Regions from separate parts of the Cedecea sp. B1(4) genome, predicted to be linked through region 3. Evidence: predicted binding sites of a transcription regulator. Region 3 holds the regulator's gene; each other region holds the start of a gene.
What was found. The regulator PhoB, encoded in region 3, activates phosphate uptake and scavenging genes when phosphate is short. The targets are predictions, from matches to a motif close to CTGTCATAAAACTGNCNNAT.
Positions count from the first base shown of each region.

Region 1: glpT (glycerol-3-phosphate transporter) is a predicted target of PhoB. The motif match lies at 4,579-4,598, and genes of this name have one in related genera.
Region 2: uvrB (excinuclease ABC subunit UvrB) is a predicted target of PhoB. The motif match lies at 3,269-3,288, and genes of this name have one in related genera.

Region 1 covers NZ_JCAHMZ010000004.1:408,789-415,208, forward strand. The annotation lists gene ACR6JA_RS11560 (nicotinamide mononucleotide deamidase-related protein YfaY) at 1-385, shown strand, start outside; gene glpC (anaerobic glycerol-3-phosphate dehydrogenase subunit GlpC) at 389-1,591, opposite strand; gene glpB (glycerol-3-phosphate dehydrogenase subunit GlpB) at 1,578-2,843, opposite strand; gene glpA (anaerobic glycerol-3-phosphate dehydrogenase subunit A) at 2,840-4,450, opposite strand; gene glpT (glycerol-3-phosphate transporter) at 4,712-6,064, shown strand; gene glpQ (glycerophosphodiester phosphodiesterase) at 6,084-6,420, shown strand, end outside.
Region 2 covers NZ_JCAHMZ010000014.1:25,400-31,819, forward strand. The annotation lists gene bioC (malonyl-ACP O-methyltransferase BioC) at 1-380, shown strand, start outside; gene bioD (dethiobiotin synthase) at 373-1,056, shown strand; gene ACR6JA_RS20945 (helix-turn-helix transcriptional regulator) at 1,509-2,027, shown strand; gene ACR6JA_RS20950 (ABC transporter ATP-binding protein) at 2,040-2,750, opposite strand; gene uvrB (excinuclease ABC subunit UvrB) at 3,542-5,557, shown strand; gene yvcK (uridine diphosphate-N-acetylglucosamine-binding protein YvcK) at 5,568-6,420, opposite strand, start outside.
Region 3 covers NZ_JCAHMZ010000008.1:225,395-231,814, forward strand. The annotation lists gene proY (proline-specific permease ProY) at 53-1,423, opposite strand; gene brnQ (branched-chain amino acid transporter carrier protein BrnQ) at 1,496-2,815, opposite strand; gene phoR (phosphate regulon sensor histidine kinase PhoR) at 3,241-4,548, opposite strand; gene phoB (phosphate response regulator transcription factor PhoB) at 4,571-5,260, opposite strand; gene sbcD (exonuclease subunit SbcD) at 5,460-6,420, shown strand, end outside.

The DNA of each region.
Region 1 (6,420 bases), on a different contig from region 3:
CGTGAGCGAACAGTTCACCGGAGGCCTGCTGTCGCTGCAGTTAAACCGGGCGCAGGCCATGCTCCGGGCGAGCAGCGTTTTACCGCAGGCACCTGAAACATTGGCTGAGGCATTAGCGTCCAGCGCAGAATTGCGCCTGAATCAACAGAGCGATCTGGCCCTGGTGATTTCTGGCGAAGAAGATCAACAGATAAATTTTGCGCTCTCCACGCCAGACGGCACTTTTGGCCTGGGCGTGAAGTTTGGCACCAGCCGCCACGCGCTGGCAATACGCCAGGAAGTATGTGCCATGATGGCGCTGAACGTGCTGCGCCGCTGGTTCAACGGCCAGCCGCTGGAAAGCGAACACGGCTGGATTAAGGTCGTAGAGTCAGCCAGACTCTAACCTTCAGGCGAGCGCCCGGGCCAGTAACGTGATCGGGTGCTCGCAGCGTTTGCTGGTCGACATTTCTATCTGCCATTTACAGGTTTCGCAGTCCGTCACCACCAGGTCTACGCCACTCTCTTCTATCTGCTGGAACAGCGGGGCGCCAATTTGCTGGGAAGTCGGGTAATTTTCCTTTTTAAACCCATAGGTTCCGGCAATGCCGCAGCACTGGGAGTCCAGCATCACCAGTTCCACGCCGGGAATGCGGCGCAGCAGCTCAATGGAATAGAGCGTCCAGCCCATTTTCTCCATATGGCAAGGCGTATGATAGGCGATACGCAGCGGCGTGTTTTTTAACGGTAGCGTTCTGCCATCCTCTTCCAGCAGTTTCCAGATATAACGTGTGGCGAGTTCAATCTGCTCGCGAACCGGGGCCGTGTCGATACCAAGAATGTGCGGATATTCATCGCGCAGCGTGAAGGTACAGGTTGGCGAGGTCGCAATGACCGGCAGCCCGCGCTGTATGACTGCCTCTTCCAGCGAGCTGGCGTTTACCCTTGCCTGTTTCTTTGCCTTTTCGATAAAGCCGTTGGCAATAAGCGGCACGCCGCAGCATTTTTCTCTTTGCAACAGCTGGACGCCGATGCCCATCGCGTTAAGCACTTTGACCATGTCTTTGCCGAGCTGCGGATGGTTGTAGTTCACGAAGCAGCCGTGGAAGAAAGCAACCTGCTGCGGGAAGCTGGCCTGGTGCGCGGCCTGGCGCCGATACCACTGGCGAAATGTGCCGAAGGAATATTTGGGCAACTCGCGGTGGGAATCAATTTTGAGGGTTTTATCCAGCAGCTTGCGTACGGGCTTCAAACCGGTCGTGGCGTTGATCAGCGGGGCGAAAGGCGTGGAGAGCGTACCGAGTAAATCGGTATGACTGAGAACAGCATCGCGCAGCGAAGGTTTATGTTCGCCATATCTGGCCCGCGCCCGCTGGATGATATCGCCAATTTTGACTTCTGACGGGCAGGAGACTTCGCAGCGCTTGCAGTTAGTGCAGTACTTCAGCGCGTCGTCATACAGGGAGGGATCTTTCAGGCGCAACCTTTCCCCGTCGGGCCCTGCCTGTTTTGGCCCCGGATATTCCGGGCGAACGCGGCTTACCGGGCAAGCCGTGGTGCAGACCGTGCATTTAATACAGCTTTCAAAGCTGGTTTCATCAAGCAGATTCATGGCCAGCCTCCGCGACAACAAGGATTTGAGCGGCCACACAGAGCGCCGTGAGCATCGAAACGCCGGCCCCGCATCCCTGCTGAATAGGATCAAAGCCCCCCAGCACCGAGCCAATTGCGTAGAGGTTTTTCGTGCATTCCCCGTGGTGGAACGGCTGGAAGTGGTGATTCACGGTGAGCCCAAACTGCAGCCACGGCTGCGGCGTAAAGAAATCAGCCTTACTCCAGGCGGCTCGCTCGGTCTGGATGTTCACGTCTAGACCGAGGATGGGCTCGATGACGTGTTGCCGGGTAGCTTCCAGCCCGCCGCTGAAAAAGCTGCCGCTGGCCAGGATAACATGGTGGGTCCGCAGCGGCACTTCACGGTGATTTTTGGTGAACAGGGCATGGATACGCCCTTGTTCAAGCTGAGCGCCGGTTACGGTATCTCCGGGCATAATAAGCCCGCCCAGGGTCTGAAAACGGCGGCGGAGCGCATTGTGTAGCCTCATCCCAAGCACCGAAGGCGGCAGGGTTGGCAGGAGTTTTACCGGCACACCGAGGGCTTGCTCAACGGCGGCCACCGTTCGTGCTTCCAGGTTCAGGCAAGCGGGCAGAATCATAGCCTCGCCGCTGCCCAGCAGCAGCCTGAGTTCATCCACCAGCGCCGGAAGGTTTTCCGGCAGATCCAGCACCCTGGCGATATTTACGGCACGAAATTCGCTTGGGTTGTTTCTCAGTACATCAAGCACCGGCAAGGTAAGCTCGGCGACGTGCACGTTACAGCCGGTGGCAGACAGTGAGCCTGCCACCAGCTCTGCCTGAAAATCCAGGAAGCCAGCAATATTAATTACCGTCATTTTTTGCCAGGGCAACGGCGCCTGCGGCACTTCCGGCGGGCTGAGCCAGCTGGCTCTTTGCTTGCCCAGCGGCGTGATTCTGAGGTGATTTTGGCGATGATGACCCACCAGCGGAATGCCAGCCCTGGCCAGCAGTTGCTCACACTCTGCAGCGAGCGCCAGCACACGCTCTTTGCCCATCAGGCTGTAGGGGTGCTGAGGCGCTTGCTCCGCCAGGTTTTCCAGCGCCGTCTCTGTCTGATTAACGGGAGTGCCGTCCGGTAACGTTGAAAGCAAATCCAGCGAACCAGAAGAGAAGTGCAGCGCGCTTTGCCCGCGGCTGACGATGGCGCATCGCTGGCCGCTTTCCGCCAGCTTTATGCCGGCTGTCAGCCCGGCCAGGCCGCTGCCGATGATAATCGTGTCAAATTTCATCCCTTTTCTCCGTTGTCCAGACCGCATAGCCCCTGATAAACCCAGGCGGTAAATTCGCTTTCTCGCAATGCATTTCCCCAGGCGACAGGGCGAACGCCCTTCCAGCGTTCGTTGAGGAAGTGAGAGAGTTGATCCAGCGATTGTGCAGGCGTAGTGAGCTGGAAGCGTTGCAGGAGACCGGCTGCCCGGCATGCGCACAGCTCGCCCTGGCAGGTGCCCATGCCAATGCGCGTTCTGCGGCGCAAATCTCCCAGGTTTTTTACGCCGAGGGCATCAATGGCATAGCGCACTTCGCCGGTGGTGACGGCTTCGCATTCGCATACCAGGCTGTTGCTGAGTCGGCTGTTATTGAGCAGCCGCGTTGCGCGGTCGCCGTGCCGCCAGACGGCGGAACCGCGAATTGTCGGTGGCAAGGAGATAACTTTCCCCAGCGTTTGTTCGGCCGTATGTTCGGAGCCCGGCAGTGACGCCGAGGCGGTGGAGCAGGGCCTGGTATTCCCTAAACGCTCGCAAACCAGGTCCGTTGCCCACTCCGCCATCAGACGATAGGTCATCAGTTTGCCGCCGGTAATGGTGATGAAGCCGTCCATGCCGTCGCGTTTCCCGTGGTCCAGCAGCACAATTCCACGGCTGACGCTGCGCCCGGTAGGATCGTTGTCGCTGGCAACCAGAGGCCTGACGCCAGCGTAGGCCCGAAGAATACGGGTTCGGCCAAGCACCGGAGCCAGTTTTTCCCCTTCACGAATCAGGGTGTCCACTTCATCCGGTGTGACGCACATGTTGTCGATTTGGTCGTAGTCGATATGCGTGGAGGTGGTGCCAATAAGCGAAATTGTATCGCCGGGCACCAGAATATCGGCGTCTGCCGGTTTACGGCAGCGGTTGATGACCATGTTGTTGATGCGGTGCCCGAGGATCAGTAACGCCCCTTTGGCCGGGAACATTTTTACGCTTAGATCGGCGTACTCTGCGATGTGCTGCCCCCAGATCCCTGCGGCATTTACCACCATTGGCGCCCGGAACTCGCCTGCCTGACGGGTAAGGTGGTTGAAGACGCGCACGCCGCAAACGCGTGAGCCTTCGCGAATCAGCCCGGTGATCTCGCAGCCCGTCAGCACTTCTGCGCCGTGTTCTTTGGCATCAAGCATGTTAGCGGCGGTGAGTCGGAATGGGTCGACCGTGCCATCCGGGACACGAACCGCGCCGAGAAGCGATGGGTTGGCGGACGGCTCAAGTCGTAATGCCTCCCGGGGATCCAACGCTTCTGCGGGAATACCGGCCTGGCGGCAGGCAGCGATAAACCCGCTTTGAAACGCCAGATCATCTTCCGGCAGGGTGATAAACAGGCCATCCGTGGGCTCTATACAGTGGCGGGCAATACGCCGCAGAATGCGGTTTTCTTCGATGCACTCTTTGGCAGATTCCCCGTCGGTGACCGCATAGCGTGAGCCGCTGTGAAGCAGGCCGTGATTACGGCCGGTGGCACCCGTTGCGATGTCGTGACGCTCAAGCAGCAGGACTTTCAGCCCGCGGCGGGCGCAGTCTCGCGCAATCCCGGCACCGGTCGCTCCTCCGCCGATGATTATCACGTCCGTTTCTCTGCTCACATGGCGCTCCTTTATCCCCTTTTTAATTACCGTTATTCAGCCACAAAGAAAGTGTGGAATGTTTGATTGCGAGCAAATTCGAGCAATAAACGAAAATTATTAATGGGAATATGCACTATTTCGCCTTTTTGTAATAAAAATGTAACATTGTGTGCGATGTTTCACAGTAAATACGCGCACAGATAACTACCATGCGCTCGCAAAAGAACATTTGGCAGGAGCCGTTTGCTCCCGCCGCAAATCCAGGCCACGGAGGCTCGTATGCTTAGTATCTTTAGACCTGCCGCGCACCAGGCGCGTTTGCCAAAGGAGCAGATAGACCCGACCTATCGCCGCCTACGCTGGCAAATCTTCATGGGTATCTTTTTTGGTTATGCCGCTTACTATCTGGTGAGGAAAAACTTTACCCTTGCGATGCCGTATCTGGTGGAGCAGGGCTTCTCCCGAGGCGATCTCGGTTTTGCACTTTCCGGGATTTCGATCGCTTACGGATTTTCGAAATTCATCATGGGCTCGGTCTCTGACCGCTCGAATCCGCGCGTATTTCTACCCGCCGGGCTGATTCTTGCCGCCGCCGTGATGCTGTTTATGGGCTTTGTGCCGTGGGCAACGTCCAGCATCGCGATTATGTTTGTGCTGCTGTTCGCCTGCGGCTGGTTCCAGGGCATGGGATGGCCGCCGTGCGGGCGCACCATGGTGCACTGGTGGTCGCAGAAGGAGCGTGGAGGCATTGTTTCCGTCTGGAACTGCGCCCATAACGTTGGCGGCGGTATTCCTCCGCTGCTGTTCCTGCTGGGGATGGCGTGGTTTAACGACTGGCATGCGGCGCTGTATATGCCCGCTTTCGCCGCCATTATTGTGGCAATTATTGCCTTCGGCTTGATGCGCGACACGCCTCAATCCTGCGGCCTGCCGCCAATTGAAGAGTACAAAAACGACTACCCGGACGATTACAGCGAGAAAGCGGAAGAAGAGCTGACGGCTAAGCAGATCTTCATGAAGTACGTCTTCCCGAACCGTCTGCTGTGGTACATCGCCATTGCCAACGTGTTTGTCTATTTGCTGCGTTACGGCATCCTGGACTGGTCGCCAACTTACCTGAAAGAAGTAAAACACTTCGCGCTGGATAAATCCTCGTGGGCCTACTTCCTTTATGAATATGCGGGTATTCCAGGCACGCTGTTGTGCGGCTGGATGTCGGATAAGGTGTTTAAAGGTAACCGCGGTGCGACAGGCGTGTTCTTCATGGTGCTGGTGACGATTGCCACCGTGGTTTACTGGCTCAACCCGCCGGGAAATCCGGGCGTGGATATGGCCTGTATGATTGTTATAGGCTTCCTGATTTACGGCCCGGTAATGCTGATTGGCCTGCATGCGCTTGAGCTTGCACCTAAGAAAGCGGCAGGGACGGCAGCGGGCTTTACCGGCCTGTTTGGTTACCTGGGCGGCTCGGTCGCGGCCAGCGCGATTGTCGGCTACACCGTGGACTTCTTCGGCTGGGACGGCGGCTTTATCGTGATGATAGGCGGCAGTATTTTGGCCGTGCTGTTGCTGATTGTGGTGATGATTGGCGAGCGCAAACACCACGATGAAAAAATGCTGAAAAACGGCTAAGGAAAACACCATGAAACTGATGGCAAAATCTTTACTGGCGGGTGTGGTACTGGTAGCGACCAGCAGCGTCTTCGCCCAGACCACGGACAAAATCGTAATTGCCCACCGGGGCGCCAGCGGCTATCTGCCTGAGCATACGTTACCGGCAAAAGCGATGGCCTATGCCCAGGGCGCGGATTACCTTGAGCAAGACCTGGTGATGACCAAAGACGACAGGCTGGTGGTGCTGCATGACCACTATCTGGACAGGGTGACCGACGTCGCGAAGCGTTTCCCGGATCGGGCGCGCAAAGACGGGCGCTACTACGCCATCGACTTTACGCTGGCGGAAATCAAGTCCCTGAAGTTCACCGAGG
Region 2 (6,420 bases), on a different contig from region 3:
TTTATCGCGTGACGAAACCGGGTGGGTGCATTGCGTTCAGCACGCTTGCGGCAGGTTCACTGCCTGAACTGCACGAGGCCTGGCGCGGGGTAGACGAACGGGCGCATGCCAACCAGTTTTTATCCCTGGCCGAAATTGACCAGGCGTGTCGCCCATGGCGTTACGTATTAACCAGCCGCACCGTCAGCCAGCGTTTTCCTGACGTCATGAGCGCCATGCGTTCGCTAAAAGGCGTTGGGGCAACACACCTGCACGATGGCCGCAAAAACACTCTGCTGACGCGTGGGCAACTGCAGCGGCTCAGCGAAGCGTGGCCCCGGCAAGACGGGCAGTTCTCTCTTAGCTGGCAGATAATTTTTGGAGTAATTGAACGTGATTAAAAAATGGTTTGTGACCGGCACCGACACTGAAGTTGGGAAGACCATCGCCAGCTGCGCGCTGCTTCAGGCGGCGAATACTGCGGGGTATCGCTCTGTGGGCTATAAGCCTGTGGCCTCTGGCAGTGAAATGACCCCGGAAGGCATTCGCAACAGTGATGCGTTAGCGCTGCAGCGCAATAGTTCGGTTAAATTGCCGTATGAGGAGATCAATCCGTTGGCTTTTCTTGAGCCGACCTCCCCGCACATCATTAGTGCTGAAGAGCAGCGCCCCATTACTTTTTCTGCTATGTCTGAAGGTCTAAAGAATCTTACCGGAAAAGCCGACTGGGTTCAGGTTGAGGGGGCTGGAGGCTGGTTTACCCCGCTGTCTGACACCACGACATTTGCCGAATGGGCCATCAGCGAGCAACTGCCGGTTATTTTAGTGGTGGGCGTGAAACTTGGCTGCATTAATCATGCAATGCTCACGGTACAGGCGGTGCTGGCCGCCGGTTTACCGCTGGCAGGCTGGATAGCAAACGGTGTTCAACCCGCAGGAAAAAGGCATGCGGAATATCTTGCCACGCTCAAACAGCGGCTGCCGGCCCCGCTGCTGGGGGAAATTCCCTGGCTTAAGGGGATCAGCGATCAAACCGAGCTTGGTCACTACCTCGATCTCTCCGTTATTACGATCTAAGCCGCAAGGCGACTGCAACAAAAGCCAGGCCCGCAGCAAAGCCTCGGGCTGGCTCCCGCTTTAACCTTTTCACCACAGACAAAGATTCATTCCAGGCTGCAACGTCTATAGAGTATTTCATACTTTGAGTTGTCACATGACAACCTTTATGAGATGCTTTTTTAGCCGGAGGAGATATGGCCAGAAAACGGCACCCGCAAAAAGAGATAGAGGCGGCATTAAGCTACGCAGAATGCCAGGGTTGGCGGGTCAAAGAGGGCGGTTCGCATTGCTGGGGAGAAATGTATTGCCCCTGGAACGATAAAACATGCCGGTGCGGCGAGTTTTGTATCAGCTGTGTCTGGAGCACGCCTCGCAACGCAGAGAACCATGCCAGACAAATTCGCAGGCTTGTGGATGGATGCGCCAATAGGGCATCACGTAGCGTCCTGCATTAACAAGGAGAAGGCTCCATGGCGGAATATACGTTCACGCTTGTTTTTACTCTACCTGAAGGGAAAAAAGATCCGGAGAAGTGGGTTGCTGCGCTGGGCGCAGGAGGGTGTGATGATGCCCTTGTTGGCATCGGTGTGACGGGGCGTGTTGCTCTGAATTTCATCCGCGAGGCCGACACAGCAGAAGAAGCCTTACTGAGCGCGCTGAAGGACGTTTCAGGCACTATTCAAGGCGCGTTATTGGTTGAAGCTGCCCCTGATTTAGTGGGGTTGAGTGACATCGCGGAACTGTTAGGCGTGTCCCGGCAGTATATTCGCAAAGTTATGGTTTCCCGGGAGGCGTTTCCAGCGCCAGTACATGACGGGAAAACAGCACTATGGAATCTCGACGCGGTTTTACGCTGGATGAACAGCTCTGGCGTGAAGCCCATACCTTCGCCTTTGTTGGATATCGCGAAAGTGACGCGGCAGTGCAACCTGCATCGGGCGATGACGGAGCTCAACCCGGTTTTTCAGGAAAAATTGAAAAATTTGTAGTAGAGACTGCGTTCAGGGATCTAACCAGCCCGCCACGAGCTTGTCGTCCAGCTGGGAGACATTCCCTTGCGCGACATTTCGGCCTTTATGCAACAGGCAAAACTTGTCTGCAACCCGGCGTATAAAAGGCAGCCGCTGTTCGACCAGTAAAATGGTCAGGCCGAAGTCGCGGTTTAAGCGACGGATGAGGTTGCCCATTTCTGTGATAAAGCGGTGCCCTCCGCCGAGAGTGGGTTCATCCAGTATCAGCAGCCTTGGCTCTAAAACCAATGCCCGGGCAAGCGCTAACTGTTGCTGCATATCCCCGCTAAGTTCGCCGCTTTTTACCTGCCGCAGGCTATAGAGCTCGGGAAAAAGGTCATCAATCAGCGCAGGAATGACCCGGGGTCGATGATGACCCGCCATCATCGCTATCTGAAGATTTTCCTCAACGCTAAGCTGGGAGAAGATGCGCCTGTCCTGGGGAACGTAGCCGATCCCAAGCGCAGTTCTGCGCTCCACGGGTTTATTCACCAGGTCTTCAGGCGGCTGTCCCGCCTGTTGCCACAGCATACTGCCGCTTTGTACTGGCAAATAGCCGGTAATGCAGTTTACGAGCGTGGTTTTGCCCTGGCCTGGTGCGCCAAGCACGCAGGTGCATTCTCCCGGGGTCAGCTCGAGGTCGAGGTTCCACAGTATGTGGTGGTCACCGTAAAACTGATTAACAGCACGTAAGCTAAGCATGGCTCATCTCCTGGGTTAGGGAGTCGTTTCCCCCCTGGATATGCTGCAATTAGCTTGCCAGCTTGGTGATAATGCCTGAAAGCATCACGCTATTCAGGATAAAACTGAGTATCGGTTTCCTGAAAGGATAAAGCCGACGTGCAAGATGAGATCTTGCTGCACTCGACGGGTGCTAAAAAGTACGAATTTGGTGCAATAAAATGCCTTTTAACCTCAGGATATATCTCGATTTCGGGATCTTGCTCAATATGGCCGGGTATAGCGAAATCGAATGAATAAAAGCAAAAAAATTAGCGAAATTTTTTTTTCGCCCCTGGCACAGGAAGATCAGGGGTTTTTCCGAGTGGCTAAGCAAAAGGGCTTGCTGCAGTTATCCACCATTCCTGTGGATAACCTTGTGTATTAGAGTTAGAAAACTTGACGAAAGCGAGAGCGGGCGCGGCCTGCGGCCAAATTGGCGCGAAACCGGTCTTTGTGAAATATTCATTTGAATTCAAGTTGTTAAATAAAAGCAACAGCTGCAATAAAACTGTCAAACATTCGGGCAGAGGTATCCTTACCTCCCTTGACAAATGTTAAAAGGCGAAAAAATTTGGGGATAACCGGTCGCGGCTGGAGATTTATCTGGCGAAGGGGCAAATTCTGGGCAAACAAAGTGGCAAAAAGCAGTCGTTAGCAGGCGTAGCAAAAATGAGAACTGGTGTTTTATACAGTTTTTATACTGGCAAAAATCCCGCTGCCGGGTAAAATTACTCTCCGGCCCGCTCGTTTCTTCATCAGGTAGCCCGTTCATGAGTAAAGCGTTCAAACTGAATTCCGCATTTAAACCTTCTGGCGACCAGCCTGAAGCAATCCTTCGCCTGAAAGACGGGCTTGAAAACGGGCTGGCGCACCAGACGCTGCTGGGCGTAACGGGGTCGGGTAAAACCTTCACGGTAGCAAACGTGATTGCCGATCTTCAGCGCCCCACGATGGTACTGGCGCCAAATAAGACGCTGGCGGCGCAGCTTTACGGTGAAATGAAAGAGTTCTTCCCGGACAACGCCGTTGAGTTTTTTGTCTCTTACTACGATTACTATCAGCCTGAAGCATATGTGCCAAGCTCGGACACCTTCATTGAAAAAGATGCGTCGGTGAACGAACACATTGAGCAGATGCGTCTGTCGGCGACCAAAGCGTTGCTTGAGCGGCGGGACGTCATCGTGGTGGCATCCGTGTCGGCGATCTACGGTCTGGGTGACCCGGACCTGTACCTGAAGATGATGCTTCACCTGACGAAGGGTATGATCATCGATCAGCGGGCGATCCTGCGCCGTCTTACGGAGCTACAATACACCCGCAACGATCAGGCATTCCAGCGCGGTACGTTCCGTGTAAGAGGGGAGGTGGTCGATATCTTCCCGGCTGAATCAGACGATCTTGCGCTGCGTGTAGAGTTGTTCGACGAAGAGGTTGAAAGGCTGTCGCTGTTCGATCCACTGACCGGGCAAATCGATCAAACTATTCAGCGTTTTACTATTTACCCTAAATCGCACTACGTTACGCCGCGCGAGCGTATTGTGCAGGCGATGGAAGATATCAAAGTTGAGCTGGCCGAGCGCCGCAAGTTCCTGCTGGAGAATAACAAACTGCTGGAAGAGCAGCGTATTGCCCAGCGTACCCAGTTTGATCTCGAGATGATGAACGAGCTGGGTTATTGTTCGGGCATTGAAAACTACTCGCGCTTCCTCTCCGGGCGAGGGCCTGGCGAACCACCCCCAACGCTTTTTGACTATCTTCCGGCAGATGGCCTGCTGGTGGTGGATGAATCCCACGTCACTATTCCGCAAATTGGCGGCATGTATCGCGGCGACCGTGCCCGTAAAGAAACGCTGGTGGAATATGGTTTCCGCCTGCCGTCGGCGCTGGACAACCGCCCGTTAAAATTTGAAGAGTTTGAAGCGCTGGCCCCGCAGACCATCTACGTTTCAGCGACGCCGGGCAACTATGAGCTGGAAAAATCTGGCGAGGACATCGTTGACCAGGTTGTTCGTCCTACGGGACTGCTCGATCCGGTGATTGAAGTGCGTCCGGTGGCAACGCAGGTAGACGATTTGCTTTCTGAAATTCGTAAACGTGTGGCCATCAATGAACGCGTGCTGGTGACGACATTAACCAAGCGGATGGCGGAAGACCTGACCGAATATTTAGAGGAGCATGGTGAACGCGTACGCTATCTGCACTCGGATATCGACACCGTGGAGCGCATGGAGATTATCCGCGATTTGCGTCTCGGTGAATTTGACGTTCTGGTGGGGATCAACCTGCTGCGAGAAGGTCTTGATATGCCGGAAGTGTCGCTGGTTGCCATTCTGGATGCGGACAAAGAAGGTTTTCTGCGTTCCGAGCGCTCGCTTATTCAGACCATTGGCCGTGCGGCGCGTAACGTTAACGGTAAGGCGATTCTCTACGGCGATAAAATCACGCCGTCAATGGCCAAAGCGATTGGTGAAACCGAACGCCGCCGTGAGAAGCAGCAGCGCTACAACGAAGAAAATGGCATTACGCCGCAGGGCCTGAACAAACGAGTCGTGGACGTTCTGCAGCTTGGCGAAGGCATGGCGAAAACCAAAGGGCGGGTTAAAACCAAAGCACGCAGCGTGATTGAAGATGATGAAGTTTTGCTGACGCCGAAAGCGCTGCAGCAGAAAATTCATCAGCTTGAAACGAAGATGCTGGAACACGCGCAAAATCTGGAGTTTGAAGAGGCGGCGCAGATACGCGACCAGCTTCACAAGCTGCGCGAACTCTTTATCGCTGCCTCATAAGCGGCGAGGTTTACCCGAGCTGCTGCACGGCCTGTTCGAGGGCTGCCCGCAGCAGCTGGCGGTCGTGGCGATACCGAATGTCACTGGCTTCCAGCGGCTGTTGAATAACCAACCTGTCGCCCACTTCGCTGACGTCAACCTGTGGGCCAACCAGCACGGCATCGATAACGCGTTTTCCGATATGCTGTTCCATCAACTCAAGCTTTTGGCGCAGGGAAAGGCTGGCTGCGGCAGGGCTTAGCTCTTTGCCCAGGTTGCCGATATACACCATCGGCGCTGGCGTGCGGCGCAGCGCCTGATCCATCTCTTCAAGCAGCAAAATCGGCATCAGGCTGGTGTAAAAGCTGCCGGGGCCAATCAAAATTAAATCGGCTTCAGCGATGGCTTCTAAGGCTTCACGCGTGGCCGGGACTTTCGGGTAGACCGCCAGATCCTGCGGTGGATTGAGCAACTGGTCGATACTCACTTCGCCATACACGGCGTTGCCCTGGTCGTCGGTCGCCATTAAATCGACCGGATGCTCCGACATTGGAATCAGCTGCGCATCGACATTTAGCAGGTTGCGAATTAAATTGATTGCCTCCAGAGGGCGCACGCTGAGGTGATCCAGCGCCTTTAACATTAGATTTCCGAGGTTATGGCCTGAAAGTTCGCCGTTACCGCCAAAACGGTACTCAAACATTGTTGATGCCACGCTTGGTTCAGTGATCAACTGATTCAGGCAGTTGCGCATATCTCCCCAGGCAATCCCACCCTCAGAGCGTCGAATACGTCCGGTTGAGCCGCCGTTGTCGGTGGTGGTGACGATGCCGGTTAAACGTGAGCCGAGGGATGAAAGGGATGACATGACGCGACCCAGGCCG
Region 3 (6,420 bases):
TCCCTTCCGGGAGAGGGTAAAACCTGACACGACGTTCTAACCGAATCGGCCACTAAACTGGCAATGACTGCGCCTTAACCCGGCGCTTAACAACCCATCCAATAAGCAACAGCGCAATCCAGCCGCAGCCCACGTACAGCGAAATACGGGTTTCCGGGTGGTAACCAATCAGCCCGATAATAAACACCAGGAACACCAGGCCCACTATGGTCGTCGCTACGCCTCCGGGGATCGGGAATTTCAGCGCTTTCGCCTCTTCCGGCGACAGGCGGCGGCGGAAGGCAATCTGCGACAGCAGGATCATTATCCAGACCCAAACGGTGGCGAACGTTGCCAGCGACGCAATCACCAGGAAGACGTTTTCCGGCATGATGTAGTTCAGGTAAACCGCCAGCAGCAGCGCGCAGGCCATCACCACAACGGTGACCCACGGAATACCGTTGCGGGAAGTCTTGGCGAAGATTTTAGGCGCGCTCCCCTGCTCGGCCATGCCGTGTAGCATGCGGCCCACACCAAACACATCGCTGTTAATCGCCGAGAGCGAAGCCGTGATAACCACAAAGTTCAGAATACCGGCTGCAGCGGTAATGCCCATATGCTGGAAGGTCATCACAAACGGACTGCCCTCGGTGCCCACCTGGTTCCAAGGATAAATGGACATGATGACGAACAGCGTCCCCACGTAGAACACCAGAATACGCAGCGGCACGGAGTTTATCGCGCGCGGAATGGATTTTTGCGGATCTTTCGCTTCGCCTGCGGTGATGCCGATAATCTCAATCCCGCCGTAGGCAAACATCACCATCTGCAGAGACATGATCATGCCCAGCCAGCCGTTGCTAAAGAAGCCGCCGTTGCTCCACAGGTTGTGGATACCGGTCGCCTGGCCGCCGTTGCCAATCCCCCACACGATAATGCCGATCCCGGCAATAATCATGATGATGATGGTGGCTACTTTAAAGAATGAGAACCAGAACTCCAGCTCGCCGAACACCTTCACGCTCATCAGGTTGATGGCGCAGATAATCAGCACCACGCTCAGTACCCAGACCCAGTGCGGCACCGCCGGGAACCAGATACCCATGTAGATCCCGAATGCGGTCACGTCGGCGATGGCAACAATCAAAATCTCAAAGCAGTAGGTCCAGCCGGTAATATAGCCAGCCAGCGGCCCAAGGTTGTCCTGAGCATAGCGAGAAAACGAGCTGGCTGCGGGATTGTGCACCGACATTTCGCCCAGCGCGCGCATAATAATATAGGCCGCCACGCCGCCGATGATATACGCCAGCAAAACGCTCGGCCCCGCCATTTTGATGGCGTCCGCCGACCCGTAAAACAGCCCTGTGCCAATCGCCGACCCCAGCGCCATAAATCGAATGTGCCGGGTGCTCAAACCGCGCTTGAGCTTGTTGGTGTTTTCCATGAATCCAAGTACCACGCTTTACAATAAAAAAACCACGGAGGACGACTCCGTGGTTACTTAGCAATCAAAAACTTAGTGGGCGGCGGAGGTGACCTGGCGCCCCGCTGCTTTGTCCCAGATAGCGGTGATCACCACTATCGCAACGGTCGGCAGCAGCCAGGCAAGTCCCTGATCCGCCAGCGGCAGTTTCGCCGCCCAGCCAGGCAGCATGTCGCTGATGGCCGATGCCTTAATGCCGTCAATAATACCAAACAGCAGGCTTATCAGCATCGCCGGGGCAATAACGCGGGTGGAATTGTTCCACCACGGACGGGTGAAGCTCAGCACCACCAGGGCAATACAAGGTGGATAGATTGCCGTCAGTACCGGGATCGAAATCTGAATCAGGTGGCTCAGGCCCAGGTTAGATACCACCATCGAGAACAGACCGAGGATAAACACCAGCGAGCGGTAAGAAAGCGGCAGATACTGGCTAAAGAACTCCGCGCAGGCACAGGTCAGGCCTACGGCGGTAACCAGACAAGCCAGGAAGATCAGCGCAGCCAGGAAGAAGCTACCGGCCCCGCCAAAGGTATGCGCCACATAAGCGTGCAGAATAGCCGCGCCGTTGGCTTTCTGATCGACCAGGTTCGCGCTATCGGAACCGAGGTGGAACAACGCCAGGTAGATAACCGTCAGGCCGATACCGGCAATCAGGCCAGCCCAAATCGTGTAGCGGGTCAGCAGGCGAGATTCGGTCACACCGCGAGAGCGCGCGGCATTCACGATAACAATACCGAACACCAGCGAAGCCAGCGTGTCCATCGTCAGGTAACCGTTCACGAAGCCGTTAGAAAACGCCGCGTTCTGGTAGGCTTCAGTCGCCGTGCTCAGGCCACCGGCTGGCCACAGCACCGCCCCGGCCGCCAGGATCAGCAGCGCGATGATTTTCACCGGCGCCAGCACGTGGCCCACGGTATCCAGCAGCTTACCCGGATAAAGAGAAATACCGATCACCAGCGCAAAGTACACCAGACTGTAAATAAACAACGGCATATCGCCCATGCCGGTCAGCGGAGCAATCCCCACTTCAAAGGAAACGGTGGTGGTACGCGGCGTGGCAAACAGCGGCCCTACGGCCAGGTAGCAGACGGTCGCCAGCAAAATACCGGCGCGGCGGCCAATAGGCGAGCTAAGGCTGTCAATACCGCCGCCGACGCGGGCAATCGCCACGATAGTCAGAACGGGTAAACCTACCGCCGTGACCAAGAAGCCAAGCGCCGCCGTCCAGACGTGCTCGCCAGCCTGTAAGCCAACCATAGGAGGGAAAATAATGTTGCCCGCGCCCACAAACAGCGCAAAGGTCATAAAGCCCAGAGCGATGATGTCACGAGATTTCAAATGATAGGTCATAAAATAAAGCAGCCTGTGGATGTGTGGTGTTGAAAATGCTCAAATTTTTAAACCGACGCTCAGTCCAAATAACGTTCGGTAAAAACGCGGTTATTACCGGTAACGACAGCGGAATATGCTTCTCCGGATCGGTGGCGAAGAATAGTTAGTCGAATTACCACGCAATTTCAGTCGGTCTGGTAATAACAGGGGGGCAATTAAAACGCTTATAGCGTTTGAAGACAAGAAGGGATCGGGAAACCAGAAATATATCCTTTAAAAATACGCATAAGCAGTGAATAAAGTTGATTATACGCTTTTGTTATGGCTTATCATTCGGACAAAAAAGCACCAATTCAATATTCATCACTTAACGAGTGATGAAAATACAAACAAAAAGGCCAGAAAACTGGCCTGTGGAAAGTGTACTTGACGGTTACGGTGAATTAATGTGCAGCCACCGCTGACTCAGGGGCGATTAAGCGCTCGGGCAGGATGAACGAAAACGTCGAGCCCTGCCCCGGTACGCTTTCGATATCCAGCCGCGCATCATGATGGCTAAGGGCATGCTTCACGATGGCCAGCCCAAGCCCGCTGCCTCCGGTCTGCCGGGAACGCGCTTTGTCTACTCGGTAGAAACGCTCCGTCAGGCGCGGAATGTGCTCGGCGGAGATCCCCGGCCCGGTATCCTTCACGCTGAACGCTACGCCGTGAGGCAACCTGCGCCAGGTGACGGTGATGTGCGTCCCGGCAGGCGTGTGATTCACCGCGTTATACACCAGGTTAGAGATCGCACTGCGCAGCTGCTCTTCGTTACCGTAAACATGCAGCCCTGGCTCAACGTTAAAAGTGAGCGTTTGCTTCTGCTGGCTCAACGTCTGCGCCTCTCGTTCCACCACGCGCAGCATTAGCGGCACGTCGATTTTCTCATTCATCGACAGCGTGGGCGCGGCTTCGATGCGCGACAGCGTTAACAATTGCCTCACCAGCCCTTCCATGCGCGAAGTTTGCTCGCGCATGGTATGCAGCGCTTTATCCCGCAGCGGCCCTTCCAGAGCCTGATCCTGCATCATCTCCAGATAACCCTGTAACACGGTCAGCGGCGTGCGCAGCTCATGGCTAACGTTGGCAAAGAAATTGCGGCGAGCGCCTTCAAGCTGGTGCATCTGCGTGACGTCTCGCGCCACCATCAGCCACTGCCCGTCGGCGTAGGGCATCACGCGGAACTCAAGATGACGGCCATTGTTCAGTACCAGCGTCAGCGGGCGGCCAAACTGCTGCTTCGCCACGTATTGCGAGAATTCAGGGTAACGCAGCAGGTTGAGGATATTTTGGCCGCTGTCGTCCGGCCAGCGCAGGCCAAGCAGCTGTTGCGCCAGGCCGTTACACCAAAAAATGGTGCCTTCTTCGGTGGTCAGCACCACCGCATCGGGCAGCGATTCGGCTCCGCTTCGGAAGCGTTTGATCAGGTTGCCTAACTCTTTGCGGCGCTTTTTATTACGCAGCTGCATCTGGTGCAGCCCGTACAGCAGAGGTTCCCAGCTTCCCCGCCCGGGCGGCGGGGTCATGCTGCGGTCAACCCACAGCCACCAGGAGAGACGAAGTAAATTCCAGAAATGCCAGCTTAGCAGGGCGGTCACTGCCGCCAGTAAAAACCACGGCAGGTGGCCAAAAATCAATCCGAGAATTGCCGCTGGCATACAACAGAGCACCAGCTCCAGTACCAGCCTTTTCCATGACAGCCGTTCCAGCACGCGTCACGCTCCTGTCAGCATATTAAAAACGGGTTGAAAAACGATAACCCGTGCCGCGAACTGTTTGCACCATTTTGTCATGACCACTTGTTTCCAACGCTTTACGCAGGCGACGAATATGCACGTCTACGGTACGGTCTTCAACGTAAACGTTCGTTCCCCAAACGTTATTGAGCAGCTGTTCACGGCTGTAAACGCGCTCCGGGTGGGTCATAAAGAAGTGTAACAGCTTAAATTCAGTTGGCCCCATGTCGAGGGGATCTTCGCCGGTCATCACGCGGTGTGAGGACGGGTCAAGACTCAGCCCCTGCATCTCAATCACTTCTTCCACCGCCATCGGGGAAATACGGCGCATCACCGCTTTAATACGCGCCACCAGCTCTTTAGGCGAGAACGGCTTAGTGATGTAATCATCGGCACCGACTTCAAGGCCACGCACGCGATCTTCTTCTTCGCCACGCGCGGTCAGCATCATCACCGGGATTTCGCGGGTCAGCGCTTCGCGCTTCAGGTGCTTGATGAACTGGATCCCGGAACCGCCTGGCAGCATCCAGTCCAGCAGGATCAGGTCGGGGAAAGGTTCAATCAGCAGGTTAACCGCGCTGTCATAATCTTCCGCCTCTACCGACTGGAAGCCATTTTGCTCGAGCACAAAGCTCACCATTTCACGAATCGGAGCTTCATCTTCTACGACTAAAATGCGTCTCGCCATGATTTACCCTGTTGAAAAGAGACCATCTCTTATTAATTGTGCGCCAGTATGCGTCAGATTTGTGACAGATTTATGAAAAAGATGACGGCCAGATATTTCACCTTTTTGAATTATGACAGCCATGGATTTTTACTGACGGTTACGCTGCCAGCTCAATAGCTTATAATCGGTAATTCGCCTCTTTGCCATGGGACAGGTTATGCGCATTCTCCACACATCAGACTGGCACCTCGGCCAAAACTTCTATACCAAAAGCCGGGCTTCTGAACATCAGGCCTTTCTCGACTGGTTGTTAAACGCCGCAGTCGAACATCAGGTGGATGCGATCCTCGTCGCGGGAGATATCTTTGATACCGGCTCGCCGCCGAGCTACGCCCGTGAAATGTATAATCGTTTTGTCGTGCAGCTGCAGGGCACCGGCTGCCAGCTGGTGGTGCTGGCGGGGAATCACGATTCCGTAGCTACCCTGAATGAATCCCGCGAGCTGCTGGCCTGCCTGAACACCCGCGTCATTGCCAGCGCCCGCCATAACAAAGACGAACAGGCGCTGCTGCTCAACCAAAAAGACGGCACGCCGGGGGCGATTCTCTGCCCAATTCCTTTCCTGCGTCCTCGCGACATTCAAAGCAGCCAGGCGGGGCTGTCCGGCCATGAAAAACAGCGATCTTTAATGGAAGCCATCAGCGAACATTATCAGCAATGTTATGCCGCCGCCGTGGCGCTTCGCGGTGACCAGCCACTGCCGATTATTGCGACCGGGCACCTGACCACGGTAGGCGTCACGAAATCCGATGCGGTGCGTGACATTTATATTGGCACGCTGGATGCCTTCCCGGCGCAGCACTTCCCGCCCGCCGACTACATTGCGCTCGGGCACATTCATCGCGCGCAAAAAATTGGCGGCACGGAGCATATTCGCTACAGCGGCTCGCCGATTCCGCTGAGTTTCGACGAAACCGGCAAAGCAAAAACCGTTTTTCTGGTGACATTCAGCGGCGGAGCGCTAACCAGCGTCGAGCCTCTGGAAGTCCCCATCAGCCAGCCGCTGGCCATCGTGAAAGGGTCACTGAGTGAAATCGAGCAGCAGCTAGAGCAGTGGCGAAACGCGCCTGCTGAACCCAAAGTCTGGCTGGATATCGAAATCGCCACCGACGAATATC